Regions from separate parts of the Paenibacillus sp. DRB1-1 genome, predicted to be linked through region 2. Evidence: riboswitches for the same ligand, from Rfam matches in the RefSeq annotation. Region 2 holds a riboswitch; each other region holds the start of a gene.
The links. Region 2 has a riboswitch for thiamine pyrophosphate ahead of thiC (phosphomethylpyrimidine synthase ThiC). Riboswitches for the same ligand answer to the same signal wherever they lie in the genome.
Positions count from the first base shown of each region.

Region 1: linked by a shared signal. The riboswitch ahead of ACQW03_RS08985 (ABC transporter substrate-binding protein) and the one ahead of thiC (phosphomethylpyrimidine synthase ThiC) in region 2 are both predicted to bind thiamine pyrophosphate.
Region 3: linked by a shared signal. The riboswitch ahead of tenA (thiaminase II) and the one ahead of thiC (phosphomethylpyrimidine synthase ThiC) in region 2 are both predicted to bind thiamine pyrophosphate.

Region 1 is NZ_JBODQH010000001.1:2,030,061-2,041,104, forward strand. It holds gene ACQW03_RS08950 (hypothetical protein) at 1-20, shown strand, start outside; gene ACQW03_RS08955 (SDR family oxidoreductase) at 244-1,032, opposite strand; gene ACQW03_RS08960 (SMP-30/gluconolactonase/LRE family protein) at 1,051-2,208, opposite strand; gene ACQW03_RS08965 (zinc-dependent alcohol dehydrogenase family protein) at 2,362-3,375, opposite strand; gene ACQW03_RS08970 (EAL domain-containing protein) at 3,772-4,833, opposite strand; gene ACQW03_RS08975 (bifunctional 2',3'-cyclic-nucleotide 2'-phosphodiesterase/3'-nucleotidase) at 5,104-7,206, opposite strand; gene ACQW03_RS08980 (pyridoxamine 5'-phosphate oxidase family protein) at 7,427-7,861, opposite strand; TPP riboswitch at 8,132-8,241, shown strand; gene ACQW03_RS08985 (ABC transporter substrate-binding protein) at 8,433-9,476, shown strand; gene ACQW03_RS08990 (hypothetical protein) at 9,484-9,666, opposite strand; gene ACQW03_RS08995 (MTH1187 family thiamine-binding protein) at 9,972-10,265, shown strand; gene ACQW03_RS09000 (ABC transporter permease) at 10,262-11,038, shown strand.
Region 2 is NZ_JBODQH010000001.1:1,698,148-1,709,191, forward strand. It holds gene ACQW03_RS07455 (amidase domain-containing protein) at 1-14, opposite strand, end outside; gene acnA (aconitate hydratase AcnA) at 435-3,146, shown strand; gene ACQW03_RS07465 (DUF1648 domain-containing protein) at 3,220-3,567, opposite strand; gene ACQW03_RS07470 (SdpI family protein) at 3,622-3,798, opposite strand; gene ACQW03_RS07475 (YitT family protein) at 4,012-4,848, opposite strand; gene ACQW03_RS07480 (hypothetical protein) at 5,355-5,507, shown strand; gene thiC (phosphomethylpyrimidine synthase ThiC) at 5,631-7,475, opposite strand; TPP riboswitch at 7,663-7,775, opposite strand; gene ACQW03_RS07490 (IclR family transcriptional regulator) at 7,931-8,674, opposite strand; gene ACQW03_RS07495 (alpha/beta hydrolase) at 8,973-10,010, shown strand; gene ACQW03_RS07500 (Fe-Mn family superoxide dismutase) at 10,262-11,044, shown strand, end outside.
Region 3 is NZ_JBODQH010000001.1:3,865,454-3,876,497, reverse strand. It holds gene ACQW03_RS17275 (glycosyltransferase family 4 protein) at 1-374, opposite strand, end outside; gene ACQW03_RS17270 (transporter) at 358-1,623, opposite strand; gene ACQW03_RS17265 (glycosyltransferase) at 1,628-2,749, opposite strand; gene ACQW03_RS17260 (NAD-dependent malic enzyme) at 3,255-4,976, shown strand; TPP riboswitch at 5,069-5,171, shown strand; gene tenA (thiaminase II) at 5,306-5,995, shown strand; gene thiM (hydroxyethylthiazole kinase) at 6,070-6,912, shown strand; gene thiD (bifunctional hydroxymethylpyrimidine kinase/phosphomethylpyrimidine kinase) at 6,909-7,739, shown strand; gene thiE (thiamine phosphate synthase) at 7,736-8,449, shown strand; gene ACQW03_RS17235 (aspartyl-phosphate phosphatase Spo0E family protein) at 8,394-8,561, opposite strand; gene ACQW03_RS17230 (helix-turn-helix domain-containing protein) at 8,953-10,371, opposite strand; gene ACQW03_RS17225 (LacI family DNA-binding transcriptional regulator) at 10,530-11,044, opposite strand, start outside.

The DNA of each region.
Region 1 (11,044 bases), 330 kb from region 2:
TGTACGTCATCACACTATAGCTGTGCTCACGATGACTGAATGAGCGAACGTGGAGCCAAAATTTTCACAGGGTATGGTCTGCTCTATAGTAAATGGAGCTGTCCCAAAGCTGGTTTTAAACTTTATTGGACAGTCATGCTTCTTCATTAGTATAAAAAAAGCGCGAGTGCAAGGGTTATTTCCCCCTGTAGCTCGCGCTTTTTGGTTCATGCTTACCCGGTTTGTGTCAGAATAAATATCGCTCTATTTGAACCGCTGGACCTGCCTCGAAGGCATAATGGTCAACTCTGGAATATTGACATGCTCCGGCTGCTCTAGTGCATAAAGGGCAGCTTCTGCAACATCATCGGGATGCAGCGGCAAAACGCTCGAAGCAAACGCCCGAATTTCCTGCTCGGGATATCCGGCCACCTGCGAAAATTCCGTCGCCACCGCCCCGGGGTGAATCGCAGTTACACGAATTCCTTGTGTACTGGTCTCCAAACGCAATGCAGAGGCTATGGCGCTAACGCCGTACTTGGTAGCGCTGTATAGTCCCCCTCCGGCAACCACTTCCTTCGCTGCAATAGAGGAGACAATGACAACATCCCCCTTGGCCTGTTCCCTCATTGGCTGAAGTCCGTACTTCAGTGTCAGGACAAGACCGTGCACATTCGTCTTGTAAAGCTCCTCCCATCTTTCCAGTTCCACTTCTGCCAGTGGGCTTCGATACCCGAAGCCGGCATTCGCAACGATAATGTCAAGCCGCCCCCAGCGTTCAAGAATGACGTGGACCGCCTGCTGTACGTCTTCAGCTTTTTGGATATCGGCAGGTATTGCCATGACCTCGTACAATTCCTCTTGGTGCAAGTCACGAACCAATTCATCCAATCGCTCCTGACGGCGTGCCAATACAGCTACATACGCGCCTCGCTTTGCTAGTTTTTTTGCAATCGATGCCCCAATGCCGCTGCTTGCGCCTGTTACCAAAGCTACTTTCCCGGCCAGGCTTTCCTTCGCTTTCCAGGATAATTTCAACTCATCCAATATCATGTTAAACCCTCCCCAAGCTTATTTGGTTAAAAGCACGCGATGAACACCCTGGCTGCCTCCAGGAGCTGTACCTATATATAAATATCCGTCATGGTTTACAGCCGTGGTTACCCCATAAAGCGAGCCTTCAGGATCATGCCAGCTTCCGATGAGTTTACCCTGCGTATTAAGCTCCACAGCAAGCCCATGCTTCACAGGTGCGCTTGCACCGCTGAGCAGCGATTGAGGCAATTTGGCCATCATTCCAGCCAGCCACGGGCTTCCATGCATCTGATCTACAAAGGGAATACGTGTGGTGAAGAGACCGATCCAGAAATGGCCTTGATCATCACGCGTAATGTTATCTGGAAAACCGGCGAGATTATCCGCAAAAATATCCGAAGTCCCCTTCTTCGGCCCTTTGAGCCAGTATCGGGTCAATTGGTAGTGATACGACTCTGCCACAAGTACAAAATCTTCGTCCGCAGACAAGGCAACTCCGTTCGCAAAATAAAGGCCTTCCAACAGAACTGTCGTCTGCTTGGTCGCCGGATCATATTTCAGCAAACGTCCATGCGGCTTGTTCTCGGCGATTTCTTTGAAGACTACACTGCCATAATTCGAGGTGTCAGAAAAATAAACGGTACCATCTTTGGCAATATCCAGCTCGTTGGCCAAATAGATCGGTGTGCCGTCGACTTGATTGGTCAACACCGTCACGTTTCCGGAAGGATCTACCGACAGCAGCCCCTTCTTAACATCCGTAACGATCAGATTTCCACTTGCGTCAAACATAAGTCCATTGGGCGTTCCTTTGGTATCTGCATATAGCTGGGCCTTTTGCGGATTGCCCTTAGTATCAAAGGCAACCTTATAAATTTTCCCGTCGGAGTCTCCCGTATATAAATTCCCTTTCATGTCAAAGGTGATAAATTCCGGAAACTTAGGGGCATTTGTAACAAGCTCTGCGGAGCTGAGTTTGTTGTTTTGTTGCCATGGACCCGCTTGTTCAAAAGAGGGGGCCGAAGGTGCAAGCCATTTTGCAGGCTGGACAGGGGAAGGGATGAGCATAAAAATAAACACTCCCAGAAGGATTACCGCCAGCAGCGATAATCCGGTTCTGCGTACCCATTTACGGGGTTTCTTAGTCTTTCTTCCTTGAGAATCTTTGACAGATAAATCAGGTTTACTGGGCATTAGAGTGCCTCCTATGTGATGTGAATAATATTTCAGCATTTTGCATAATTCGATTCCCAACGCTCGAAAGTACACTATATAGACGAACTAAACCGTTTCGATCTATATATTGCTGATTTGAAATCGCTCTTGGGATTTATGCAAAATGCTCATTTATATTTGAACAACGATTTTACCGAAATACTGTTTTCCTTCAGCCAAAAGTGCGAAGGCTTCGCCAATTCGGCTGAGCGGGAATACCCGGTCGATGACAGGATGTAAACGATGGCGGGAAATGGCACGATTCATGTTTTCGAAATGTTCCCGGTTACCGACTTGGCTGCCGCGAATCGTCGCAGCCTTCTGCAAAATGCTGGTGACATCGAACTCAGGAATGGTCAAGCCCGATAAGAATCCGACCATGCTCACAGTCCCTCCGGTACGAAGTACATTGATGGATTGCGCCATTGTTGCCGCTCCCCCTACATCCAGGACATGGTCGACTCCGCCGCCTGTCAGCTCCAGAGCCACCTTATCCCACTCGGGAACTTCCGAATAGTTGATTGTCTGCCATGCGCCGAGAGCCTTTGCCCGTTCCAGCTTGTCATTGCTGCTCGATGTGATAATTACCCGTGCTCCTGCCATCAGAGAGAATTGAAGCCCAAAGATGGAAACGCCGCCTGTTCCTTGCAAGAGCACCGTATCCCCCGCTCGCAGCCCGCCGGATTCCATCAGCATGCTCCATGCGGTTAATGCCGCAATCGGCAAGGTGGAAGCCTCCTCCCAAGAAAGGTGATCCGGAATAGCGACGACCCCTTCTTCATGCAGAACGATATATTCAGCCGCCACTCCACTGAGCGGGCCTCCCAGACTGTCCTTTAAGACCTCCGCTCTCGTGCTCCCGCCAATGAATTTCTGTTGTAAATTTGCCGCTACCCTTTGTCCAACCTGAAATTTTGTCACCCCTTCGCCCACAGCTACAATTTCACCCGCTCCATCGGATAACGGAATGAAGGGAAATTGAATGCCGATCGGCATTACTCCGTTAATAATTACCAAATCTCGGTAATTCAGAGATGCTGCCCTTATGCGGATCAGAACTTCCAGCCGTCCCGGCACCGGTATGTCAAGTTCCGTCAAGGTTAACTCTTCAAAGCCAAAACCGTTTTTCAGTTGCACTGCTTTCATTTGGGTTGTCCTCCCTGTAATGTTAGACTTTTTACCTAGTATGGATACGATGTATTATGAAAGAAACACTGTTTCTTATACAATACACTGTATCCAATTGTCTTCAAGACGTCAATCTTTACTTTGAAAATAAAACGGTCATAAACTGCTTCCGGGCTTTTAACGTTCCTTACCAAGTAAAATTGGAGACTGGGTGGCTTCGATTGTCCAGAACTTGCTCAGGTGGGCAAGCATGACCAAAAAACGCGAGTTGCAGGGGTGAAATAACCTCTGCAACTCGCGTTTTTTACATTAATGGTGATAAAGCGCTGTCCAATAGAATTGAAATTTGCTTATGCCACAGCCTTATTTAAGCTCCAATTTTTATAAACTACGTCTACTTAAATTTGTTCCTGACTATATTACACTACTAAGTATAAAATTGGAGGGCGGACCAGGCTCCGGCTTGCCAAACAAATAACCCTGAGCCAGTGATACACCTGCTTCACGACAAAATTGAAAATCCTCCATCCGCTCTACTCCTTCAGCTAACACTTGGCCTCCAAAACGAAAAGCCGATTCTACAATCCCTGTAATTTGCCGCTTCTGATCACTATTACTATGACAGCCGTCAATTATACTGCGGTCAATTTTAACATAATCCGGCTGAAGGCAATTCATAAGTTCGGTCGTAGAATAACCTGCCCCCACATCGTCCAGGGCTACCGAAACTCCTCGATTGCGATATTGATCAAAGATATGATGCAGAAAATTAAGGTCGTCTATCTCTTCCGTTTCTACGACCTCAAATACAAAATCCTTCGTACTCATGGATAACCGATCAATCGTCTCAAAGGTGTGATTCAAGCAATAAGCCGGATTATAAATGGTGGAAGGAAGAAAGTTAATAAAACGTTTAATTCCCGCCGGAAGGCATGTTGCACTTTTTTCAATAGCGGAAATACGAGCCGAGCGATCCAGATGAGCATGCAAGCCAGCTTCACGGGCGATTTCAAACAGCCGGAAAGGCTGAAAAGGTCTCTCTGCATGTGACGGACGCAGCAAAAACTCAAACCCGATAATATCCAGCTTGTGGTCAACAATGGGCTGCATATGGCTGGAAAAACTTTGATCCTTAATAATACTCACGATATCTGGATGTTGCAGTCTGGCTTGCAATTGACTAAATAAAAGCCAGTCCTCATATCCTTCGATATGATGCAAACCCGTTACCACAACTTGCATATGGTTCAGGTATTCCTGCGGCAGACGAGCCAGTCCGTTAACCAGCTGTTCCAGCTCTGAACGGCTGTCAAAGCGAAACTCTATGCTGCCCTCACGCCCATGTTCCTGCTTCAGTTGTTCCGATAGCATACCCAAACCATCTAATGCTGGAGTAAGCGACACCCTGGAATGCCTAATTATGAGCAATCCTTGATCCTTAATAGGTAATATGATGCTGCAATTGCTGCATGCCATAATGGTCCTCCTCGGAACAATTTTCCGGTTTTTTCACCATTATATCACAAATAACTAGAACAAAAGCACTATATAATTACGTGTTTTTACAAAAAAGTAGCTTATTCTTAACGACAACTTAGGACTTAAGTACATATTCGACAAAAATCAGAAAACTTTTTACAATCATGATAAATTCGGGGCTGTTGTTTTTGGCATCAAAAAAAGCAGCAAATCTCTTGGTTAAAGAGACTTGCTGCTTCATTCTGATATTGAGTGGAAAATCCGAAGTTATTTGGACGCCTTCGGCTTCGTTGTTTTAGCTGGTTTAACAGCTGCAGGTTTGGTCGTTTTAACAGCTGGTTTTGCTGTCGCTTTCGCGGGAGCCACAGCTTCCTTTACAGGAGTCGTTGTTGCACTAGGCTTAGCGCCAGCTTTTAAGCTGTATTTGGCAAAGCCGTCTGCCGCGCTGCTCAAGTATGAAATTTGTTGATTTCCTGCCAGCACGTCTTTGGCATCAGGAGAGGACTCGAAAGTAACCTTTGCCTGACCAAAAGGAGCAAGAGACCAATTGCCATCCGCCGATGGATTAATCGTTCCGTTCGTACGGATATAGTCAATAATGACCTGGCGACTTTCATCCGGTGCTGCCATCACAATTCGTTTGCCATCTGGGTTGGCCAGTTTGGATGAGGAAGCACGATAGTTATTGGTGGCTACGATAAATTTCTGCGCAGGATCAATAGCCTTCCCATTGTATTGCAGATCCTTGATACGATGAGCTGAAGAATCAATAATAGTTCCCTTGGCATCATATCGTGCAGGCTGGGTTACATCAATCTGGTAATTCACACCGTCAATGACATCAAAATTGTAGGTTGGGAAATCTTTGTTGATCAGCGATTGCTCCTCAGTTTGCTTTGGATCAATGCGGTTGAACTGACCTGCAGACCACTCCAGCCACTCCTGAATTTCAGCACCGGTCACTTCTACAGCATGAACCGTGTTCGGATACACATACAGATCGGACACGTTTTTAATCGCTATCGTACCTTCAGGAATGTTGGTGTAATACTCGGCTCCGTTTCGACCACCGGCCTTGAATGGAGCGCCTGCCGACAATACGGGAAGTTTTTCGTATTCAGTTCCTTTAAGATGGTTTTGAACATACCATTTCTGTGCATTCGTTACGATTTGAATAGAAGGGTCGTCCTGCACTAATGCAAAATAACTGTTAATCGGTGCAGTCGTTGTTCCAACAGGTTGACGAATATAGTCCAGCGTTCCTTTATGCTCTTCCCTGATCGAATCTGTCAGTTTGTAGTCAGGAGTAAACTGCACAGCCTGGTTTGTGGTACTCACAACCGGACGCACTTGAGACTGGGAGTTGATTACGTTCCACTCGTTTTTTTTCTTTTCCAGGCTCAGATCAATAATCCCCAGATCCTTGCCCCATGAAGAAGCTTCCACGGCCGGTACGCCATTAATGGTTCCCTTATCCAGATCTACACCCTTCATATCTTTAAAATCAGGGCCAGGGAAAGATTTATGAGCATGCCCAAACAGAATAGCGTTAATTCCGTCCACCTGGCTCAAATATTTAACGGCATTCTCCATCATTGGCGTTTGTGGCACATCCTCATAACCTGTATGCGCAAGAACGACAATAATGTCGGCACCTTCCGTTTTCATTTGAGGAATAAACTTTTTCGCCGTTTCCACAATATCCTTCGTAACGACTTTATCCTTTAAATTGGCTTCATCCCACTGCATAATTTGAGGTGTGACCAAGCCGATTACGCCCACTCTAAGGATATGCTCTTGGCCCTTCTCGTCGGTTACCGTTTTATCAAGAATTCGATAAGGGGTAAAATAATTTTTAGTAGCTTGCCCCCCCTTATCAACATAAACATTCGCATTTACGTAAGGAAAATCGGCTCCCTTGAGCGACTTCTCCAGAAAGTCGAGGCCGTAGTTGAATTCGTGGTTGCCCACTGTCGCCGCATCATAGCCCATCAGGTTCATCATCTTGTAGACCGGATGGACACCGCCTTCTTTCTCGAAGGTTTTATTTCTGGCCATATAATCGCCTAATGGATTGCCCTGTAACAAATCACCGTTATCGAACAGCATGCTGTTTCTCGTTTCACTACGCGCCTGTTGGATCAAACCGGCTGTGCTAATCAGGCCATATTCGTTGGTTTCTTTGTCCGAATAGTAATCATAGTTCATCAGGGACGCATGAATATCCGTTGTTTCCATAATCCGCAAATTCACTGTAGCGCTATCGCGAGAATTGCTAGCTGCCCAGGATGGAGCGGCTGAAAACACCAGCATACTACAAGCTACAACTGCTGCTGTAAACCCTTTAAACCAATTTTTACGAAATAACAAAATATACCCCTCCTCATTAAGGTGTATGCCTCATATACATACTTTTGCACATATATGTAAGCCTTGAACCCACCATTTCTATTTTAATCCAACGCCAGGCAAAAGAGTAGTCATTTACTTAAATTATTTATGAAAAAATAATTAATTTTCTCAAAAAATAAAAACCAGCAAACCTCCTTAAAAACTCGGAGATTCACTGGTTTGTCGATTTATATTCTTATTATTTATTCCACACTTGGCGCTCAGTTTGCTGACCCACATACTCAATGCGTGTCGGATTCACGTCCAGAATGACATAATCGGGATCATCCGGTCCGGAAAACCATTCCTTCAAGGAATCGTTCCACACTTGTTTGCGCAGCCCCTCATCAGCTGTGATCTGGACGGTAGCCTCCACTTCTACGACTTCCTTCGTACCACCAACTTCATAACCCAGCAGCAGATAAGCATTCGGATTGTCCTTTAGCTCATCCACTTTATGCGTTTTGCGATCTGTCGCCAGATGAATGTTCATTCCATCGTTAAAAAGGGCCATATAGCGTACTTTTGGTTTGCCACCCTCTACCGTACCTAACGAGCAAAATTTGTTGTTATCCAAAGCCTTCACAATGGCTTGTTCCAGTTGGTTGCGATCCAATGTTTCCGTTTTACCCACAGTACAACAACTCCTTTTCACGAATTAGAATTCTCTACGGCCACGCCATTGGGCACCAGCCCATCTGAACCTACCTGCGTAGCTGTTCTAAAAATAACATGACCGGATCGAATCGGATTGATTCATGCTCATTTTCAGATCAAAGCTCACAGTAAAAGTGTACCCTGTCGTTCGGCAAATGAACCGTCATCTCTCCCTTCATGCTGGACAGACCCGCATTCAAGGCATATAATCGTCGTAGTAAACCCGAATAAATGAACCCATTAAACCATACAATGCCAGGGGTGCTGGAATCGGCCGGCTGAGAGTGTGTCCCAAGACACTGACCCTTACAACCTGATCTGGGTAATGCCAGCGTAGGAATGCTTAAGCAAGATGTGCCTTTTTTACATAGGACCATCCCTTACTTTGGTATATACAAGCGCAAGCGTCCCGGAAACTCGGGGCGCTTTTTTTATTGAAGATTATGTTGTTGGAAAGATCGCGTCCGGCAGATGTTATTTTTAGAAAATGGGGAACTTAAGCTGTCTGATTGGACGGATAACGGGTAATTAAAGGAGAGAACACAACGATGAAGCGCATGAAAATGTTAAGCCTGGGACTGATCAGTCTGTGGCTCATGGCCCTGATCCTGACCGCTTGCGGTGGAAGTGCCCCCACATCCCAAGAAGCGGCTCCCGCTACCGACACCCAAACGTCTACTCCGGCAAAGGGGCTCAAAGATGTTAAAGTCGTGCTCGACTGGACACCCAATACGAATCATACGGGACTCTATGTCGCTAAGGACAAAGGATTTTACGAAAAAGCGGGTTTGAATGTCCAAATTGTTCAACCTGGTTCAGGCGGAGCCGATCAAATGGTTGCTTCTAATGCTGCTCCTTTTGGTATTAGCTACCAAGAAGGCGTCACACAAGCTCGTACGCAAGGTGTGCCGCTTGTATCCATCGCTGCAGTGATTCAGCATAATACCTCAGGCTTCGCAGCCCCAGTAGATCGCGGAATTAAGAGCCCGAAAGATTTTGAAGGTAAAAAATACGGCGGTTGGGGCTCTCCCGTAGAAGAAGCGGTCATGAAATCCATCATGGATTCAGACAAAGGCGATGTGAGCAAAGTGAAGATCATCAACATGGGCAATGCAGACTATTTTACAGCCGTGAAGCGGGATATTGACTTTGCTTGGATTTTCTATGCATGGACCGGAATCGAAGCCCAGCTTCGAGGTGAGCCATTGGATATGCTGTATGTAAAAGATTATTCCAAAAGCCTTGATTACTATACGCCTGTAATTGTAAGCAACGAACAGACGATAGAAAATGATCCAGAGCTAGTCAAAGCATTCATGGACGCTACCGCACAAGGCTATGAATACACTATCGCCCATCCAGAAGAAGCTGCGGACATCTTAAGCAAAGCTGTACCAGAGCTGGATAAAAAACTGGTGCTCGCCAGCCAAAAATGGCTAAGCCCGCGTTATCAGGACGATGCCGCGCAATGGGGCGTGCAAAAAGCAGAGGTATGGCAAAACTATTCGGACTGGATGTACGAACGCAAGCTGCTCAGCAAGCCTTTGGAAGTCGATAAAGCCTTCACAAATGACTTCTTGCCCAAGCGCTGATCATTTGTTAAAACGCAAAATAAGACCGAACTAGAGAAGTGAACGAAGCGCCACTACGCAGTCGGATGCTGCCTCCCATCGCTGTTGTACCCAGAATTCTTTTATGAATATCCAGAGGTTGAAATCTGGGTACAAAGGCGAACGCTAACGCTTGTACAGCACCATTCCGCCCACTTCGTTCTCGTTCCACTTGGTTTATTCTTTAGTTTTTCATATTATCTAAGCGCTAAGTAGGTGCGCTTGTGTGTTAAAAATGCCACACAAACCAGCTTTAAAAACAGGGTGCTTTTAAGGCGGTTGGCAGCGGAGCGGTTCATTTGAATCTGGAAAAGCGCAGCGTTCGCCTTTGCCGTTGGATTCTTACCTTTTAAAATTTATTCAAAGAATCCCACGGCAACAGCGATCGTAAGATCAAATGAAACGCGAAGCGGTCTCCCCGCCTTAAACCACCATATTTTTTTAATAACACTCCAAATAAAGGACAGGTGAATTTGCATGGCTAACACACTGCTCAGTATTCAAGTAATCCCTAAAACTCCTAATAATGAGGACTCTTACCCGTATGTAGATAAGGCGATTGAGGTCATTCAGCGCTCCGGCGTCAAACATCAAGTGAATCCATTGGATACGACCATGGAGGGCGAGCTCGACGAGTTGCTGAAAGTGGTCAAAGAAATGCACGAGGCTTTGACGGAAGCGGGCAGTCCCAGCGTCATTTCACAGATCAAAATCGCACATAACCCACAAGGCATCAGCATGAACAAGCTGACCGAGAAATATCGCCCATGAATCCGAAAGGCAAGAACGCATCCTGGTGGAAAAGCGTATGGCCGCCCCTTGTGGCGGTCCTCTTCTTTTTAGCGGCCTGGCAGGGGGCGGTTTCCTATTTGCATGTTGAATCCTGGCTGCTGCCTGCTCCATCCCTCATCGTACAAGAGGGCATGGCACAAACGGCGCTGCTTGGTGCCCATACATGGGCTACGATTCGTCTGACACTTGCGGGATTCGCTATAGGGACAGCAACGGGACTGTTGATCGCCATCGTTCTTCATACAATTCCTTTTCTCAAATCCGCCCTGTATCCGCTGCTTATTCTGAGTCAAAACATTCCGATCATCGCTCTAGGGCCGCTGCTCATGGTGTGGTTTGGTTTTGGCGTGCTGCCCAAGCTGATGGTCATTACCCTAGTATGCTTTTTTCCCGTGGCTGTAGCGGCCATGGACGGGCTGACTCGAACAGACCGTACGATGATGAACTATATGCGGATGTCGGGTGCAAGCCGCATGGCTATTTTTATGAAGCTGGAGCTGCCACATTCCCTGCCGCAAGTCTTTTCTGGCGTTAAAATTGCTGCTACCTATAGTGTGATGGGTGCGATCATTGCGGAATGGATCGGAGCTAGTGAAGGAATTGGATATTATATGCTGCTGCAAAAATCAGCCTATCGCACGGACCTCATTTTTGCCGCCATCGGCATTATTGTTGCACTCAGCTTACTCATGTTTGTGGTTATTTTACTACTGGAGAAATGGCTGGTTCGCTGGAAACCCGATCAAGAGTAGCTTCCT
Region 2 (11,044 bases):
TCCCGCTCCCCCATCCCTATCCCTCCATATTCGTCCCGCTATCCTTTTCCGGGGATAACCGGAATGATGTATAACTTCCATTCTTGCATCTCTGGTCTGATATGCTCTCTATCTATAAGTATGAATCTCTAAAGCTTGGTATGAACATCGAAACGCGAGGGAGCGGAACGTTTTATTTTCCAATCTGCAATGTATCTTTTAGGCCAAAAAAACTTTACGGAACTGCCTGAAAACGGTATACTTAATCCAAAAGCAATCATTTTGAAATCACGTTTCATCTAATGAAACAAATTACATTGATCGCAACCTCTAACACGTAATGAACCACTGAAGATGTAATTGAGAACGCAACCAATTTAAACCAACTGTGCAAGACGTCGAAAAAACGACATCCCTATTTTCCCCCAAGCATCCACTTCAAGGAGGTAATACTTATGTCAGGAAAAGATCAATTCTCCATTGCCCGTAGTCTCGAAGTTAACGGTAAGCCTTATCGCTACTATAGTCTTAAGGCACTGGAGGAACAAGGAAAGAGCGGTGTTGCCAAGCTGCCTTTCTCCATTAAAGTGTTGCTGGAAGCTGCGGTTCGCCAATTTGACGGACGCGCCATTACAGATGAACATGTACAGCAGCTGACAGGCTGGGCTGAAGATCGGGACACCAACAAGGAGATTCCATTCATTCCTGCACGCATCGTGCTACAGGATTTTACCGGCGTCCCGGTGGTTGTCGATTTGGCAGCCATGCGTGATACAGTGAAAAAAGCGGGCGGTGATCCGAAACAAATCAATCCACTCGTTCCTGTCGATCTCGTTATCGACCATTCGGTCATGGTCGATGCTTTCGGTACCAGTGACGCGCTGGATTACAATATTAATGTAGAGTTTGAACGCAACGAGGAGCGGTACCGTTTTCTGCGTTGGGCGCAAACGGCGTTCAACAACTTCCGGGCCGTTCCGCCATCCACCGGTATCGTCCATCAGGTCAATCTGGAGTATCTCGCCTCCGTGGCCGCCACCAAAACCATTGACGGCGAAACGGTCGTCTTCCCGGATTCCCTCGTGGGAACAGACTCCCATACCACAATGATTAACGGCCTGGGTGTTGTTGGCTGGGGTGTCGGCGGGATTGAGGCAGAGGCGGGTATGCTGGGGCAACCGCTGTATTTTGTCACTCCCGATGTGATTGGCTTCAAGCTGACAGGCAGTCTGACGGAAGGCTCTACCGCCACCGATCTGGCGCTCACTGTAACGCAAATGCTGCGTAAAAAAGGCGTAGTCGGCAAATTCGTGGAATTTTACGGGCCTGGTCTGGCTAACATCAGCTTGGCTGACCGTGCGACAGTTGCCAACATGGCACCGGAATACGGCGCAACGATCGGCTTCTTCCCGGTCGATGCGGAAACGCTGGCTTACCTGCGCAGCACCGGACGTTCCGATGAGCAAGTAAGCCTCGTAGAGGAATATTACAAGGCGCAAGGCATGTTCCGCACATCCGATACGCCGGACCCTGTGTTCAGCGATACGATTGAGCTGGATCTGGCTTCGGTTGTACCGAGTCTCGCCGGACCCAAACGTCCGCAGGACCGTGTTGAGCTTAGCCGCATGAAAGAAACCTTTGAAGGCATTATCCGTACCCCAGTGGACAAAGGTGGCTATGGACTGAGCGATGAAAAAATCGCACAGAAGATTCCGCTGACCCATCCGGACGGCTCCACCAGCGAGTTGGGTACAGGAGCAGTCGTTATTGCAGCTATCACAAGCTGCACGAATACCTCCAATCCAAGCGTTATGCTCGGTGCGGGCTTGCTGGCCAAAAAAGCAGTGCAGCGCGGGCTCAAAACTCCAGGCTATGTTAAAACCAGCTTGACACCGGGTTCCCTCGTCGTGACGGAATACCTGCAAAAAGCCGGATTAATCGGACCGCTCGAAGCCCTCGGCTTCCATGTGGCAGGCTACGGCTGCGCAACCTGTATCGGTAACTCCGGCCCACTTCCTGACGAAGTGAGTCAAGCCATCACAGACAATGATTTGACGGTTGGCGCAGTTATTTCCGGCAACCGGAACTTTGAAGGCCGTGTGCATGCTCAGGTCAAAGCCAATTATCTCGGCTCACCGCCACTGGTTGTCGCTTATGCGCTGGCAGGCACAGTGAACATTGATTTGGTGAACGATCCGCTCGGTTACGATCAGGACAATCAGCCAGTCTACCTCAAAGACATTTGGCCTACTTCTGAGGAAATCAAGGAAGCGATCAGCCTGTCTCTTAGCCCGGATATGTTCCGTCGCAAATACGAAAATGTATTTACTGCCAACGAAAAATGGAATTCCATTCCGGTTCCTGAAGGCGAACTGTATGAATGGGATGAAAAATCAACTTATATTCAAAATCCACCATTCTTTGAAAAACTTCAGGATGGCGTGCAGGATATCAAGGAAATCCGTAATGCCCGTGTGCTTGCCCTGTTGAATGATTCGGTCACAACCGACCATATCTCACCAGCAGGCAACATTGCTCCTTCCAGCCCGGCAGGGCTGTACTTGAAGGAGCATGGCGTGGAACGCAAGGACTTCAACTCCTACGGCTCCCGTCGTGGTAACCACGAGGTCATGATGCGCGGTACATTCGCCAACATCCGTATCCGCAACAATGTGGCTCCAGGCACCGAGGGCGGCGTGACCAAATACTTGCCAACGGATGAGGAAATGTCCATCTATGATGCATCCATGAAATATCAGGCAGCCGATCAGAACCTGATCGTCATTGCTGGTAAGGAATACGGCACAGGCAGCTCTCGTGATTGGGCGGCCAAAGGTACGCTTCTGCTGGGAGTAAAGGCTGTCATTGCCGAAAGCTTCGAGCGGATTCACCGCAGTAACCTGGTCGGCATGGGTGTACTGCCTCTGCAATTCCAGGAAGGCTATGGCTGGTCCAGCCTAGGTCTGAACGGTCGTGAAACGTTTGACATTCTTGGCATCGACAATGACGTGAAGCCGGGTCAAGAGCTTACGGTTGTGGCTAAACGCGAGGATGGCACGAAGTTCGAATTCCCGGTAATTGCCCGTCTGGACAGTACTGTCGATATCGACTACTACCACAACGGCGGTATTCTGCAAACCGTATTGCGTCAGATGATTCAAGAGTAAAGAGCGTATAAATAACGAAATCCCCTCCTAATGCAGCGAAAACTGCGAATTGAGAGGGGATTTTTTACATACTTTAAGCCTTCAAAAGAAAACATATGCCAATAATTGAGAACACTAGGGTTATAAGAAGTGTGAAGAGACCAGGCAGGCATTCCATGATTACAGAGCCTTCTTCGCTCTTGAACTGACGACTGAGATAGGGTTGAAGCATTAGCATAATTATAAAAGATATGAGGCTAATTCCACACAACAACCATACCTCAGGGGAGGATTTGTCAACAAAACGGTCAGCCACATCATTGAAATTGTAGTGGATTCCTACATTCCTAGGCATTCTCGGATACATGAAAAGGTAGATAATGAAAGGCAAAACAGAAAAAAGAAGGGACAATACATTATAAATATTTACTCTACTTCGCATTGGAAATCCTCCTTCTAAGGCTAATTCGGTTCATATTATACATATATCGGCAGTCTATTTTTTACATTCATGGCTTAGAAAGATAGAAATAATAAAACTAATTATCGTTGGTAAACAAGAAGCGAGCACCATATACACATTAACTTCTTGTCCTAATCCTATAACGATTACGATTAAGCCAAAGGCTATCCAAATATAAGCAGAGATGTGATGCGTCTTCTTCCATGCCATTTCATTCGAAAGTAGCCAAAGGAACTCACGTCATAATTTCCCTTATTCTCCATCCCGCCAAACCCTCCGTATAACAGGAAATTGATTGACTCATCTTTATTATGCATATTTTCGAATACCAAAAATGAAATAAACATCACAACAGCAAAAAGGCCGATCCTCTCAGGACCGGCTCCAACTGTGTTCTCCTATAACCTTACCTTCGCACGCGAGTTATTTCGAAATATCCAGAAAACCCTCTCCGAACACGTCCCGCACGTCATGAATAGTGATGAATGCTGCTGTGTCGATGGCTTTCACTATCTTTTTAAGCGCTGACACCTCTTGTTTACTAATGACGATATACAGCACTTCTTTTGGATTTTTAGTGTAATAGCCGTGGCCTGACAGGACGGTAACTCCACGATCCATTTTCGTAATAACCATCTCGGCAATTTTATCTTGGTGCTCCGAAATGATCATGACCGCTTTTTTAGGGTTTAGTCCTTCGATCATGAAGTCCATCACCTTCGTACCAACGTACAAAATAACGATAGTTAGCATCAATTTTTCTGGACCAATAATAAAATAGGAAGAGAACGCGACAATCAAATCAAAAAACAGTAGGCCATAACTGATATTCCAATCCAGATACTTGTTGGCAATTCGGGCTAAAATGACCGTTCCCGCCGTAGTGCCGCCTACCCGTACAATTAAGCCAATGCCGACCCCCACCAAAACTCCGGCAAATACAGCATTAATCGTCGGCTCATGCGAATCAATCCGCCAGTTGACCGTTAAATGTAAAAACAGCGAGTTAAAAGCGACTGCAATTATAGTGTACAGGGTCGTTCTCTTGTCCAAAAATTTATATCCGACAATCAACAGCAAGCCATTAATCACCAGATTAACGATCGAGGGAGACCACTGAAACAGGTAGTACAGGATGATCGTGACCCCTGTAACGCCGCCCTCGCCAAACTCATTCGGGATCACAAACAGATTAACAGCTAGCGCGAAAAAAAACGCACCCAGAATAATAAATGCGATGTCTGCAATACTTTTTTTCATATATGCTCTAATCCTTTCTCTAACATTTCAAAGGATGAATCGCCAGATGGATTGGCTGACTCTTGTTGTCAAAATACGCTGACAACCAGTTCATGGTATCTACTACCAAACATAAAGTCAATACAACTTTGACACTTTAATTCGCCACCAGACTGCCTCAATCCTGACTTGGATTTCGCAAAATTCTCCTTTTACAAGGTTATTCGACAAAAAAACACAATCCCGACTACTAAACTAAGAAAACGGGCCTCAAGCCCTTGTTTTAGACCTAGGCACATTTTCCTCTAAAACGACCATCCTCCTAATCGACATTTTGGACACATATGACCATCTTCCTGTTTTATGTCAAAAGCGTTTTACTTTGAAAAAATGTGGGTATAATGATTGAAACATTACCAAGCAACCTACTTAGCATTACGACATCAAGTACATACAAATAGTCCTATACAGACGTCCTAAGCAACTCAATCTGAATTTGACAATATGGAATTGGAGGAATGACCTACATGAATACAATGAACTTAACCGTCCACACCCTGATGCCCTTTCACCACCAATACCAACGTGCCAACGCGGTGAGTATGCAGAAGAAAGAAGATAGCTCAGAGAAGAAGCTCAGCTTTCAGGACATTTTGAATGAAAAAATGGGTAAAAAATAAGGCGCCGTTTATCCGGTTGCATGATCCCGCTTTACATAAGCTAAAAAGCCGTAGTTTCCTACATCGACTGTAGAGAACCACGGCTTTTTTTAATTCATGTGTTCCTAAACTCACACGTTCGTTTTACTGACCTCCATCCCGATACTGCTCTGCCTTCTCACGCATCCCGGCAGCTACTGCTTCTTGAGTGTTCAGCCCCTTATCCGCTGCATAGGCGCGAATGTCCTGCGTGATACGCATACTACAAAATTTGGGACCACACATCGAGCAAAAATGTGCTTCCTTGGCGCCCTCTGCCGGTAGTGTTTCATCATGGTAGGACAAGGCCCGCTCGGGATCAAGCGACAGATTGAACTGATCCCGCCAGCGGAACTCAAAGCGTGCCTTGGACAAAGCATCATCCCGCTGCTGCGCCCGTGGATGACCCTTCGCCAGATCGGCAGCATGTGCCGCAATTTTGTAGGTAATGACACCCTCGCGGACATCATCCTTATTGGGCAGACCCAAATGCTCCTTAGGCGTAACATAGCACAGCATGGACGTCCCGAACCAACCGATCATCGCCGCCCCGATGGCTGAAGTAATATGATCATATCCGGGGGCAATATCCGTCGTGAGCGGTCCCAAGGTATAGAAGGGAGCTTCCTTACAAATCTCCATTTGTAAATCCACATTCTCTTTGATTTTATGCATAGGGACATGTCCTGGCCCTTCAATCATGACCTGAACATCATGCTTCCATGCGATTTGCGTTAGCTCGCCCAACGTTTCCAGCTCTGCAAACTGTGCTTCATCATTCGCATCATAGATACTACCTGGACGTAGACCATCCCCGAGAGAAAAGGCCACATCATAGGCTTTCATAATTTCGCAGATTTCTTCAAAATGTGTATACAAAAAATTCTCCTGATGGTGCGCAAGGCACCAGGCTGCCATGATCGACCCGCCACGGGATACAATTCCCGTCATTCTATTCGCCGTCATCGGTATATACCGCAGCAATACACCCGCATGAATTGTAAAATAGTCCACTCCCTGCTCCGCCTGCTCAATCAGCGTATCGCGATACAGCTCCCACGTCAGCGCTTCTGCTTCGCCATTCACCTTTTCAAGTGCCTGATACAGCGGCACAGTCCCAATTGGTACAGGAGAATTCCGAATGATCCATTCACGTGTTGTATGGATATTACGGCCTGTGGACAGGTCCATAACTGTATCCGAGCCCCAACGCACAGCCCAGGTCATTTTCTCCACTTCCTCCTCGATGGAGGAGGTAACCGCAGAATTGCCAATGTTCGCATTGATCTTCACGTGAAAATGACGCCCAATGATCATCGGCTCACTTTCCGGGTGATTGATATTCGAAGGCAAAATGGCTCGTCCAGCCGCCAACTCCTGCCGTACAAACTCAGGCTCCACCCCTTCGCGGATCGCCGCAAATTCCATTTCGGGCGTAATGATCCCTTGCCGCGCATAATGCATTTGTGTCACTGTACGACCTTGCGAAGCACGAAGCGGACGGTTGGTCACGCCGGGAAATTCCACTGTCTCCCGTTTGGAGCCAGGTTTCAGTCCATTATCCTCCGGCTGTACAGCGCGTCCCTCGTAAGCCTCCACATCGCCCCGTTCCAGTGCCCAAGCTCGCCGTAATGGAGGCAGGCCCTGACGGATATCGACCTGATAGGCTTCGTCAGTCAAGGGACCGCTTGTATCATATACACGCAATGGCTCATGATGCTCCGTGCCCTGCGGCGTATGTGTAGGATGAAGAGCAATTTCGCGCTCTGGCACGGCAATGTCCGGCCGTGAGCCTTGAATATATACCTTACGGCTTCCTGGAAAGGGCGTTACCCCATTGGCTTGCTCCCCGTTTGTCTTCTCTACCTCAACTTCTTTTGTTCCTACCAATCTTACTTCGTTTGATTTCAATTCTGTTCCTTTTGTTCCTTCTGCTTCTGTCGGCTTCATTGTCCATTCCTCCCGTTTCGATGAAATGTCACACCGATCCGGAACCATTCCCAGGGAGGCGCTGATCTATGCAAAAAAGCCGGTTCCCTAGGGAACCGGCTAATCTAACGAGGCAGCTATCCAGACAGTACGCATGTGGAATAATCCTATTCCAATGCGTCACCGTAGACAGCAGCCGCGTATACATTTCATTGGCCGATTACTTCCCTACGCTGGTATGATCCAGATCAGGTGCAAAGGGTCCGGAATCTTGCACGATTCCATCTCAGCCCGGCATTACAGGCTCCCCCAGTAACTGTGATACTTCTATTCACATGAGGCGGCTATAACAGATATCCCGCCATCCTTACCAGACTACTTTAAATTTATGGCTTTGGCAACCCTTCTAGGTTCCCTTTACCAAGGAGACGCTCCCCATCAAATCACTCTGCTTGCTTCAACTGTGTTCATTCTTGTTACGGAAGCATAAGCCCCATTTCCTTCGCCGCTTCAATCAAAATCGGAGCAAAGTCATGTAGCGTCTCGGGTGCAAGCCGACTGACCGGACCGGATACAGATAAAGCCGCAGTGACCTGTCCCTTCCGGTTTACAATTGGCGCAGCCACAGCAGCAGCCCCTGGCTCCCGTTCTTCATAGCTGGTCGCATAGCCCTTCTCGCGGATATCCTGTAGCTGGGCTTTATAGACCTCCGGGTCTACCGAGGGCGGCCATTCATCCCCGCTTAGCAGAGCTTCCAGCTCCTGCGGCGGCATAAAGGCTGCCAGCACCTTGCTAGAGGCCCCTACAGCAAGCGGCATACGCGCACCTACAGGCGCGACCCTGCGAATCGCCTGATTGCTCTGCACGGCTTGTATGCGAATACGCATGCTGCCGTCCCGTAAGTACAAGCTGACCGTCTCGCCCAAACGGTCACGTAATCCTTCCATTGCAGGCTGTAACAACACCGCCGGCTCGTCACTTTGGGACAAATGCGTGGATAGCTCCCAAATGCGGAAGCCAAGTCGATATTTTTCCGTTTCGGCATTCCTAACGACAAAGCCCCGATCCTCCAACGTAGTCAGCAGCCGATGAACCGTGCTTTTATGTAGACCAATTTTGGAGGCAATCTCCGTCAGGCCAAGATCCGAATCTGCGGTAAAACACAGCAGTATATCAAGTGCACGCTCTACAGCGCGAACGGTTAATTTACGGTCTTCCATCGTGAACCGCTCCTCTTGTATCCATATTCGTTTCACACTATGAAACATGGTTACATAAATTATATAGAATAGTCGCGGCTACTGTAAACCGATGTTTTTGTGACAACCATATTACAGAACGAGAACAAACATCGACAATTCTTTGCATCATTTTTACTTTTCCGGTTCAGGCGTTGACTTTGGATAATCCCCATCATACGATAATAGGTATCTATACGGATCTACACTATCATTTTCAAGTGGAATTATACCTATATTCTATGAAACGAAGATCAATTTTATATAAGGAGGCTCTTACATGATTTCGACATCCCAGCGCAACTCTCAGCTACAGACCGCTGTTCAGGAGCCGTCCACCCCACTCTTTAATCCCCGTCTGCTGCGGTTCAAGCACGTTGTGATTGCTCTGCTGCTGTCGGTCGTCTTTTTTCTGTTGTTTTGTTTTATTGCCTTGCATGCTTACATCGCATGGGTACTTACGAATCCCACCGTTGCACCGCTGTACTCTAATCCGATGCAGGCCAAAAGCATGCCTTATGAGGAAGTCAGCTTCCCTGCCAAGGATGGTAGCCGCATGGTACAAGGCTGGTATATCCCAGCGGATCAATCGCGGAAAACGATTATTTTCAGCCATGGTTATGGAGCTAACCGCGAAGAAAGCTGGATTCCCATGTATGATCTGGCGCATTATGCCCACAGTTTGAACTTTAATGTAGTCATGTTCGATTATGGATTCGCGTCACAAAACAGCAAAGCAGTCGCGACCGGAGGCAAAGCGGAATCCCAGCAACTTCTCGGGGCAATTCAGCTTGCGAAGCAACGCGGCTCGTCGGAGATTATCGTATGGGGCTTCTCTATGGGGGCAGGAACCGCTCTTCAGGCGGGCTTGCAAACCAAGGATGTGGACGCAATGATTTTGGACAGCACCTTCCTGCTGGAACCGGATACGCTGTACCATAACATTCACAATCAAATTAATCTGCCAAGACATCCGTCTTTGGAAATTCTGGAGTTGCTGTTTCCAGTTTTGAACGGCACCAGCTTGCATCAGATTCCATATCAGGAGGTTAAAAAGGAAAACTATCCGTTCCCGATCATGTTTGTGCATGGTACACAGGATGAAAAAGCTCCTTATCCTATTGCGGAAAAGCTCGCTGCCAATCAAACTAATCCGCTTTCCAGTGTATGGATTGTTAAAAACGGGATACATGAGCTTATCTTCAGAGAGCACCCTCGTGAATATTTGCGACGGGTATCGACGTTTCTAAGCAGTGTACAGGAGCTGGAGGATAAGAAAACCGTCGCTGATGCCCACAAACAAACGACTACGAAGTAAATTCTTCGAAGAACTGTATTCTATTCTTCGCCTGGAAGAAGCCTGCCTATGACACTTAACCCGTGCCGTAGCTGGGCTTCTTTTTCGTTTTCCATGGTTATTCATTGTTCTACGTAACAGATGTGACCGGATTAAGGGAGTTCATAGACATATTCCTGATGAGACAGCGAATATACTGGGTACGTATGCATCCAGGGCAGATCTGCCAGATCCGCCGGATAGCCATAGTAGGATACGGGAGGTAAAAAACGATGCTGAGTACTTATGGGTCTTTCCTGCCCTTACGTGTGCTGGAGGAAATTCGGCATTGGAAGCAGCAGGAAAGTTGGCATGTGGAAGTAATTAAATCCGCTACCGAGGGACTGGAGCCTGCTTATGTACGGCTGCTGGATGATTGGCGGACTGTATTCGAACAGACGGAACGCACCGCCATAGAGTTGCTAGAAGAGCAACGGAGCGCACTCGATCCGGCAGATCAGGCGTGGCATCAGGAATGGAAACAGATGTCGGCTGCTCCACAAGCACATACACACGAATTCACTGAACATTCAAAACAGTCAAGGGGATTAGACGCAACATCATCTGTAAAGATACCATTGACAGAGTCAGCCTTAAACACTCAGCCTGACTCCCAAGAACTAAATCGTCGACTGGACGATTTGCTGCAAACCGCAAACCGTCAGTCACAGGAGTATGTACGACAGCTCGGTCTGCTGAGCGAGCACAGTCATGCATTGCGTCAGCAGCCAAAATCCGCCGGAGTTGTATTACACGCGGCACATGAAAGCCAATATTTCCTGATCTCGACAACCCCCTTTCAAGAACCCGGCTCCATCGCAAGGGCTGCTAGGTTGTATCATGTAGCGGAAGAGGGTGAGAATTACCCAGAGGAAGCGTTTCGAGAACGGCAGGCAGGCATAAGGGGAGAAGGCGCATGGACGACTAAAGGCGTCAAGTCCAGCCAAGCGCAACCTTCGGCAACGGAAAAGACCTCAATCGGCCGGTCGGTTCCTATTGGGGGACATCGGCTACCG
Region 3 (11,044 bases), 2.2 Mb from region 2:
TCCCTTGTTAGCTGATGTATGAAAAAAATCCGCTTGGATGCCTCCACCCAAAACCGGGTAAAGAATTGATGCGTATTTGCCTGGTTAATCACATAATCGATCTTCCCTCGATGACGACGGTAATAGCGCATCGCATAATAAATAACACTGTATATGTTCCCTTTTCGAATATACGTAATACCGTCAATAACTTCATGCTCAGGCATCCCCTCAAATTGGGGTGAAAAATGAATGAACTGGAAGCGGCCTTGCTGTGAGCGTTTAAGCATTTCGTGGGTGAAAATTTCTGCTCCCCCACTTTTAGGTGAACGAATGTCACGCCAGGAAAGCAATAGAACTACGGTTTTACCGTCCTGTTCATGTATGGTATTCATGGGGTAAATCCCCCTTTATCTTTATTTTGAACAAATGCACATAGGCGTCTATCACAAAGTAGAGAGCCATAGCCCCGTAAACTATGAACTCAGATAGCAAAAAATCTACCGGATCTGTGTGGGCAATATGAAAGGCTACTAATAAAGCCGCGGCTCCTGCCATCAGACTGAACATAAATTTGCGTCTGCCCACCAATACATGCACATGCACAAAAAACAGCACGATGGAAAATAGCCAGTACACCCATCCTCCCCATGGAATATAGGCCTCGGCCGATTGGTAAGAGGCTCCGAATAATATGGGAATAGAGGAAGGGAACACAAAGGTCGTGCCCACATATACACAGATTGCAGCTATAGCCATTAAACCGGCATAGACGGCAATCAACTTGCCCAAAGCTTGGCGGTCATGCCCCTGCGCACCGATCTTTGGAATAAAGGCAGCAATTAGGCTATACGAAACGTAATAGACCAACTGGCTGTACTTCAGCGCAATGGCATAGCTGCTAGCCTGCTCGGGAAAGTAATGCTGTACATACAACATGTCGATGGAGATACAAAACAAAATGAATAAATTCGTCATAAGGCTATCGGTGAAATCCTGGCCCAATGATTTCCATAGCCCAGAAGGGATATGTTCTCCACTGTATGTGAATAAGGACAAGCCACGAGCTGAAACGATCCAACCGTGGAGCAGCGACAGCAACATTCCTCCACAGCTCGCTAACAGTAGGGCTTCCAGCTTTAACCCCAGTGCAGCTAGAACAAAAAATAGGCTCAGCTTCCCTAATACCTCAATGTAATAGTTCACATTGAGCGCCAACATGCGTTCCCTGCCCTGTAAATCTCCGCGGCACGAACTCACAAGAATATGCAGTCCGATCAAGCCATACAGCATGAACAGCGGGCCGGATTCGACGCCTAATAGCGAACGCAGTAACGGATGAAAGATGAGTAAAATGACCATGGCAAGCACGGTTAGCACCAGAGGTGCTTTTAGTAATAGAGAACCGAGTGGTAAGCTTCGTAGCGCAAGCTTTTGGTCTCCCTTAGAGACCAGTTTGGCGGTTAATAGCTGGATGGATAAACCCAAAACGGATAAAAGTGCAAAAAGTGCCAGCAGCGCATTCGCCTGGCCATAAGCTTGTCCCGTAAGATACCAACTCGCTGCAATGTGGAAGAAAAAATTAAATCCGTTAAGCAGCACATTAAAGAGAGGGAACATCAACGATCGCAATCGGTTGTTCACGTTGTTATCTCACCCGCCGATCCAGTCGCCAAATATCAATGATGGAGCGTAAAAAACGAATAGAATCCTTCCAGACATGGATGTGCGATCCATCGCGGTCAATACATTTGACGGGTAATTGCAGCACACGAAGCTGGAGTCGCTTGGCAATAAACATCATCTCTAGATCCAGCGCCAGTCCGAGCTGTTCCTTTAAATGCGGAAACATCCGTTTCACTGCAACCGAACTCATCACTTTAAGCCCAGTCTGCGAATCCACCACACCTGTTGGTAAAAAAGGACGTGAAATGACCCGTTTACCAAAGCTGACAACAGATCGCAATAAAGATCGATTCTCGGCGGTCATATCCTTGGTTCCAATCACGACATCATAATAGCCCTGCTGAACAACATTAATCATTCTGGCAATATCCTCAATAAAAAAGGAATCGTCCGCGTCCACAAATACGTAGTAATCCGCACCAATGGTCCGCATCCCTTCCAGATACGTCCCTGCCTTACGTGTATTGCGTCCCAATTCCCTTGTTTGAAGCAGCGGGCTAAGATTCTGATTAATCCGGTTTACGGACAAGTCCGTTGCTGCCTCCAGCGCTTTAATCAAGGCATTGGTACCATCGTGGCTGCCATCATCAATGAGATAAATCGAACCTTCAATAATATGGCTGCGGATAAAGGCCTGCAGTCGTTCAGCAAAGGTTTTGACATGAACAAAACGTTGCTCTTCGTTATATACAGACAAGATAAATGCAATATGTTGGCTTTTGGTCGAATACTCGGGATAGAGCAAGCTTTGTATTTCCGAAAGCATTTCTTCGGTGTCATTGGCTTGCCAAAATAGCAGGCGCAAACGGCCTACTCCGGTGATTTGCACCATATGCTGATCACTGAACGGAATTGTTACATCCGTCACCAGTAACAATGGCATTTGCGGAAATTGGCTACGGATCTGATTGGCTTTCTGTACCGCCTGCCCCGGCTCCCTATAATCAATCAGGCAACAACATGCGTTCTCGTAGACTGAAGCTGCCTCCGTGTCCTCGCACTGTATATATTGGTAAAAACAAATCACATTGGGATAATCAATAGCCCTGTCGTTATCGCTAAAAATGGCTATAGGTCCCTGCACACAAACCTCTCCTTTTCCTCCGAATAGTTCTATTTTGTTGAAAAAGAATTAAGAATGTTTGCTTATAGGAGTTAAATTAATGTCCAAATACTTCATATTTCCTTAACAAAATAGCTGACACTCCATGATATATAAGGATATAAGAGAAGAAAAACTGATTTTCATATTTAATAAAAACAGAGTATTTAGACCTGATACATTAGAACCAAAACCATCAGAATTAGGTAGCACATCTATATCGAAAATTAGTTCTTTTAGATCAACAAAAGGAAATATATATGGTTATTTTGTCATAGATAAATAGAAGAATAAAACAGATTTGCACGTCCATACTATGGACAACATGTCATCTTGAGGATTTTGCAAAAATCCGATAAGCGACTTTCAATGAACAAGATATAGATCGAAATGGTTTAGTTCGTCTATATCTTGCACTTCGGAGCGACTGGAATCGAATTTTGTGAAATCCTTTCGTTATGAAAATGAAGAGAAGGAAGGTCTTTCTATGGAAGCATTTTATGTCAATCGCGATGGGTCATTATCTACTCCATTACGGGGAAAGGATGTGTTGGCAAATCCTCTTTTGAACAAAGGTGTCGCTTTTACAGAAGAAGAACGCAAAGATCTGGGTTTGGAAGGAATCCTTCCTCCAACCGTCCTTTCATTGGAGAAACAGAGCGTACGGGCATATCAGCAGTTTCTCGCACAACCCACCATGCTGCGTAAAAATGCTTCTCTCAACGACCTTCACAATCGAAATGTCGTACTCTACTACCGGCTGCTAACCGATCATTTGAGTGAAATGCTGCCCGTAGTCTACACGCCGACCGTAGGAACCGCGATTCAAGAGTATAGTCACGAGTACAACCGCCCTGGAGGCGTATATTTGTCAATAGATAACCCGAATGGCATCGGACAAGCATTCTATAACTCTGGATTAAGCGGCGAGGATGTGGATCTGATCGTCGTGACAGATTCCGAAAGTATTTTGGGGATTGGTGACTGGGGCGTCGGGGGGATTAACATTGCGATTGGCAAGCTTGCAGTGTATACGGCTGCGGCAGGCATTCATCCCGGGCGGGTGCTGCCAATTGTACTGGATGTGGGCACGAATAATGAAAAGCTGCTGAATGATCCACTGTACATCGGAAACCGCCATAAACGGGTTCGCGGAGAAGCCTATAACCAGTTTATTGATACCTTTATCAGCAAAACGTTAGCGCAATTCCCGAAGGTGCTTTTACATTGGGAAGATGTGGGTAGCGTAAATGCGCGCCATATTATAGGAAAATACGGTCAAAGCATTCTCACCTTCAACGATGATATACAAGGTACAGGAGCGGTGACCCTGGCTGCGATTCTTTCGGCGGTGGGTGTCACCAAGACTCCGCTGCGTGAACAAAAAATACTTGTTTTCGGCCCAGGGGCTGCAGGGATCGGTAACGCTGACCAAATTCGGGGCGCTATGATCGAGGATGGCCTTTCCGCAGATGATTCATTCAAGTCCTTTTGGGCCTTTGATTATCGCGGGCTGTTAACGGAAGATATGGAAGACGTATTGGAGTATCAGAAACCGTATGTGCGCAAAAAGGATGAAGTCAGCTCATGGACCCGGTCGGGTGACGGCAAAATACCGCTACTGGAGGTCATCCGTCAGGTGAAGCCTACGATATTGATTGGAACTTCCGGTGTAGCAGGTGCCTTTTCTGAAGAAATCATCAAGGAGATGGCGAAGCATGTAGAACGCCCGATCATTATGCCCATGTCCAATCCTACAAACCTTGCAGAAGCAGTACCCGAGGATTTGATCCGGTGGACAGATGGCAGAGCACTGATCGCAACCGGAAGTCCTTTTGAGCCCGTCACCTATAACGATACAAATTTTGAGATTGGACAGGCGAACAATGCCTTTGTTTTTCCGGGACTGGGTCTAGGTGCGATTGTGGTTAAAGCCAAAAGGATTACCCCTGCGATGTTTACAGCCGCAGCAGTTGCTGTTGCCAATGGTGTAGATTCGAATACGCCTGGCGGTGCGCTACTCCCTCATATCCGAAAATTACGCGAAGTTTCGTACGCTGTTGCGGTTGCGGTTGCAAATGCCGCGATTCAGGATCAGGTAGCTCAGGCGCACATTTCAGATGTGGAACAAGCTATACGAGATGCAATGTGGAAACCGGAATATGCCAAGGTCAAAGCCGTGGAAAGTGTAATTCATCACCCTCACTAAGCCCAAAACACCTAACTAGAGGAAATTTAATATTTTGCACACTATGTTTGACATAGCGTATGAACGTATGTACAGTAATAGTCAAAAGAATAGAAGTCCACTAGGGGAGCCAATATGGCTGAGACAAGAATGTATCTTGGACCCTTTGAACCTGATCTAGTTCGTACTAGCGTAGGAAAGTGGAGCCTTCGTATATAAGGTTTCAAGCGTTTTTTGCGTATTGGGCCTATGTTGAAGCCGCTCCATTTTTCCGGGGCGGCTTTTTAGCGTTGTTTCGGAATTGTATCCTTACAGGACTTCTTGCTCTTCAATTAATGGAGGTGGGGAAATTGAGTTTTACACAAGAACTCCGTCGGCAGGCGGACGGCATTTTTCAAGCGATTTTTGAGCATCCCTTTGTGAGAGGTATTGCTGAAGGAAGTTTGACAAGGGGACAGCTGATTCACTATGTAAAACAGGACTTTGAATATTTGAACGCCTACATGCGGATATACGGCATCGCAATCTCCAAATGCACGAATCGGGAGGACATGGCAGTATTTAATGAACAAATCTCTTTTATTCTCCACAGCGAGGTTCATCCGCATCAAAATTTCTGTGCTATCGCAGGGGTGACCTATGAAGAGTTGCAGGGATATCCACTCGCTCCGTCGGCCCATCACTATATCCGTCACATGCTGACGATCGCGCATGAGGGCAGTTTGGGCGAGATCTTGGCTGTGCTGCTGCCATGTATGTGGACGTATGCCGAGATTGGCCGCAGGCTGCTGGATGAAGTAAAGCCGGATGAGTCTCATCCGTTCTATGAATGGATGGGCTTCTATGGAGACCAGCTTGATGATACAACACTCAAGTTCCGAGAACGTGTAGATGCTTGGGCAGAAGGCACAACGGCTGCTGAGCGAGAGCGGATGATTGAGCATTTTGTACTGAGTTGCCAGCTGGAATATAAGTTCTGGGACATGGCTTATAACCAGGAAGAATGGCCGGTCCAGATGCAGGGAGCGGTCTTAGAATAGTCATCCTGGCGATTCGATGCGTGAAGTACGGTTAATGCCATGTTGAACCACCAACTATAGAGAGGATAATCATTATGAGTACATGGGAAAAAAGTTATTCAGCTCTCCTGACGAAGGTACAAAACAGCAAACCCCTCGTTCACAATATGACCAATGTGGTAGTCACTAACTTTACGGCCAACGGCCTGTATGCATTGGGCGCCTCCCCAGTGATGGCCTATGCACCCGAGGAAGTAGCAGATATGGCAAAAATAGCGGGAGCCGTCGTGTTAAACATCGGTACGCTGCACCGCGAACTGGTGGATGCCATGATCATTGCTGGACAATCGGCGAATGCACACGGTGTTCCGGTCCTGCTAGATCCGGTCGGTGCGGGAGCAACGAGCCTTAGAACTGAGTCGGCACTGCGAATCCTGAGAGAAGTCAAAATCTCATTGGTGCGGGGCAATGCAGCCGAAGTCGCGCATCTTGTTGGAGAAGCGCGTGAGATTAAAGGCGTAGATGCTGGTGACAGTGCTGACAGCGGCAATGTCGATCTGGCAATTCGGGCTGCTCAAACGCTCAATTCAATGGTTGTCATCACTGGAAAAGAGGACGTCATCACCGATGGGGCCGAAGCACGAATGATTAGCGGCGGAGACGCGCTGCTCACGAAGGTAACCGGAGCAGGCTGCCTGCTGACCTCTGTGTTAGGTGCTTTTGCAGCTGTTGAACCCAACCTGCTGCTCGCAGGTACAGCAGGCTTGGCATTTTACGGTGCAGCAGCTTCCCGAGCCGCAGCACGTACCGCAGAGCTGGGGCCCGGCAGCTTCCAGATTGCCTTTCTCGACGAGCTCGCCAAACTACATACAGGTTCGCTGGAGGGGCAGGTCACTGTCCGTGAAGCAGGAACAACCACAGCAGGTGGTGCGCGATGACAGACGTTCGTGTACCCAGAGCACTGACGATTGCCGGTTCGGACAGTGGCGGCGGGGCCGGAATTCAAGCCGATCTCAAAACCTTTCAAGAACTTGGCGTGTACGGCATGTCGGCTATTACGGCCATTACCGTACAGAATACCTTAGGGGTTCACGGCGTATATCCGCTGCCACAGGAAGCAACAGCGGAACAGATCGAAGCTGTAGGATTAGACCTTGGAGTGGATGCCCTAAAGACTGGCATGCTGTTTAATGCGGGTATCATCCGTCTTGTGAGCAAGCAGATCCGAAAGTTCGGCTGGAAAAAGGTCGTCGTCGATCCCGTGATGATTGCCAAGGGAGGTGCTGAACTGCTGCAGTTGGAAGCGGTGCAGGCTTTGAAGGACGACCTGTTTCCCTTGGCCCTAGTCGTTACACCGAATATCCCGGAGGCGGAAGCCCTGACAGGGATCAGCATCCGTACAATGGAGGATCGCCGCGAGGCTGCGAGACATATTAGCAGTATGGGACCAAAATTCGTTGTGATCAAGGGCGGCCACGCTGACGAGAGCGAGAGCAGCGGACAGATTGTTGACCTGCTCTTTGACGGAACCGCCTTTACAGAGCTGAGCGGCAAGCGGGTACGGACTGTCCATACACACGGAACAGGATGTACCTTCTCGGCAGCGATAACTGCTGAATTAGGGAAAGGAATGTCTGTACTGGAAGCTATCTCGAATGGTAGAGCCTTCATCCAGGCGGCGATTGAGGATACTTTACACCTTGGACAGGGACATGGCCCAACCAATCATTGGGCCTACCGCCGTCGTCAGGAGGTACTCCGATGAGCAGCAGAATATTGCCAGAGGTGGTGCGCCGCCAGCTACAGATGTACCTGGTGCTTGGAAGCGTGAACTGCCTCGCTGAACCAAGTTGGGTCGTGCAAGAGGCTGTGGCTGGCGGCGCAACCATGGTCCAGTTTCGAGAAAAGGGCCACGGCGCGTTAACGGGCGTTCCTATGTTCGAACTTGCGCGCCAGCTACAGAAACTGTGCCGCCACGCTGGTGTCCCCTTCATCATCAATGACGACGTGGAGCTGGCTCTTGAAATCGACGCCGACGGTGTTCACATCGGTCAAGACGATGAATCCGCCGAATCCGTCCGCGAGCGAATCGGAAATCGAATTCTCGGCGTCTCCGCCCATACTATTGAGGAAGCACGTCGAGCCATCCTGCAAGGTGCGGATTATCTCGGTGTCGGGCCAATCTATCCCACCATCTCGAAGGATGATGCCCATGCCGTACAGGGACCGGCAATTTTATATGAGATGCGTAAAGCGGGAATTGATGTGCCGATTGTTGGGATCGGAGGTATTACAGTGGACCGTATTGAGGAAGTCGCACGTGCAGGTGCAGATGGTGTGGCGGTGATTTCAGCCGTGACACAGTCAGAACAGGTTAGAGGTGCGGTCAAGGAATTAAAGAAAAATATGGTCTCATTTCTCAATGATCCGATCTACATGTTTGATAAAGATTCAACAGATCATCCAGCTTTTTAGATTGTTCTATTACTTTGGGATGTGTTAAAAATCCATACTTTTTCTGGACCTGGTACAGTTTCTTCCTAGCTCGTTCGACACAAAGTAAAGTCACACCTTGGTTCATCAGCATGATCCCTCCTATATGTCATATTTTATGACAAAAAGACGTTTTTTGGATTTTCAAATAATGCGCCTAACAAAAAAAGAACATCCCAAAAGTTTGCATAAACAAAGATGCCCCTAAATCCAAATAAAAAAGCCTCCGTTTCCACTAATTAAGTGGAACAGAGGCCCTTTGCATAAAAAGATCCAATGAATATAGAGCATACCAATCAAATCTGACTTAGAGATTTACCTTATGTTGTTTGATCTCTAATAGCCGCTGAACTCCCCAAACTTGAACTAGTCGGTGAGAGTTGTCTTTGTTTCTAGCCGTTTAAGCACCTCCAATTTGTACGTGAGGCGTTATTCTTTGATTTTGGTTATGCGACTGAACAGGCATTGCTAAAATAAACAAGAAGCTAGCAGCGATGATCAGCAGAATCATTTTTTTCAACATTGTCTAACCACACCTTTTCTAATAGTTTGAAATACTCTTCCCTTGTTTCGGGAAGCGCGTGTGCTTGGAAATGTGCAAAAAGCCCCGTACAGTTTATAAAATAAGTCTCATTATTTAGTATGTGGGCTTTTACCAATGCATATATTAAGTGTTTAAAGCCATCATTGTACATTCCCCGTCTTAAATAGTAATAAGCCAGTTCGTAACCAAACCATGCAAAATAATCTGGCATCACTTGTTGGGTGTACATATCAGCAGATTGTGATAGCAGAGCAAAAGAATTAATCTCCACTTCAAAACGTGAAAGGACATCATTGATATCTATTGCATATCGGTTAGCAGCAATCATAACGTTCAGCAACTTGGATAGCTTTTCATTCTCGGTAGTGATTGATGTGGATGCAATATATTCAACATAATGAGGAAGCACATTGGTATCTCCAGATAGGAGCCTATTTACAAAAGTATTACCTTCTGCCCAATGCTTGAACAAGTTGACCCAGTGTTGGGTTTCCTGGTCTGTCTCGATCACCCAACCTAAATCTGCGTAGGCATTTGTAAATTGTAGTGCTTGCTGATAATCGCCTTGCGCTTCACAGACACTCGCACACAGTAAATCAGCATAGGTAATGTACACAAACATCGGGCGACTCAGCCTCTGTTCAGACTCCTCCCACTCTCGCTTTTTCTGTTGATGTTTCAAAGAATATTGGATCTCCGCTTTGGCTCTCATTTTTCGAGCAGTTGCATCAAGCTTGTCCCATTCACGCAGAGAACGATACACATTCGCCAAATCTTTTAACGCATCAAGTTGATCTATTTCATTCAGACGTTCGACAAAGGGTTCAAATCGTGTAGCCGCCTTGAGATTTCGGATCTGATTGTTCCCCACCTGAATGGTAAACATACGATACTGACAGATAGCCAAGCGTTCAGAGTGCTGGTACTTCTCGCCTTCCGCAATCCCTTCGTAGAGCAACAATGCAGCATTGTGCTGACCTTGTGCGAATAATTTTTCTGCTGCATCAAATAACTTTGGGGAATATAGAAGATTGTCCATAATATGTCCCACTACAAGCTGGATAGCATCCAACTTGTCCAGTTCCGCACAGCGAAACAACAACGGCTCAATTCGCCTCCAATCCGGGGAGCGCTCAATGATGTAGTTATCTATGTATAGTTCGTAAAAAAAACCCTCTGGTAGTCCCATAGCCCAAGTGATTCGATCTAGCTGATGTATCGCAACAGGACGATGCTTGGCAATCCAATTATTAAGTGTTCTTTGATGAACACCTGAATGTTCGGCAAATTGTGCCAGCGTCAAATTATTTTCCCCTAAATAATCCTCTAACTTCGCCAAAATCGTAGGTGTATGTCCCAAGTCATAACCACCCTTCATACAAAAAATCCAAATTTTATACTTTCACCTCAAATTATTCACCAATTATTAACATGTGTCAACATTTTTCTTCCATTATTCCTACTATATAAACTTGAATATGGTAATTAATAACCACTAACATGAAGTCCCTTTTGGAATTAGGTGGTCGCTCGCTCTACTAATTTGAATTCCAGATGATGTATCGTTTCATCCAGCCCTTCAAGGGCATTGCAAATCATAATGAACGCATTCTCCGCTTGCTTGTCTATCGGGTAATGAATCGTAGTTAAATCAAGCAAATGCGATATTTCAGTATTATCAAAGCCTACTACTGCAAAATCGCTTGGTACAGAAACACCGAGTCTCCGTGCTTCAGTCAAAAGACCTGCTGCCAAATAATCGGTAGAACAGGCAAAGGCATCCGGTCTATCTGTTTGTTCTCGTTCTGCCCACCAATGAGCTATTTGTTCACCAGCTTCTATTGAATTTAAATCATAAAAATGCGGGAAGGCCTCAGCATCCAAATCGTATTTTTCGCAAAAGTCATGATAAGCTCGAATGCGTTCTTTTGTATTCAACCCCCGCATGCTGCCGTACACATTCACAATTTTCCGATATCCTCGGGCGTACAAATGTTCCAACGCCAACGTATAGCCCTGATACTGATCCATAA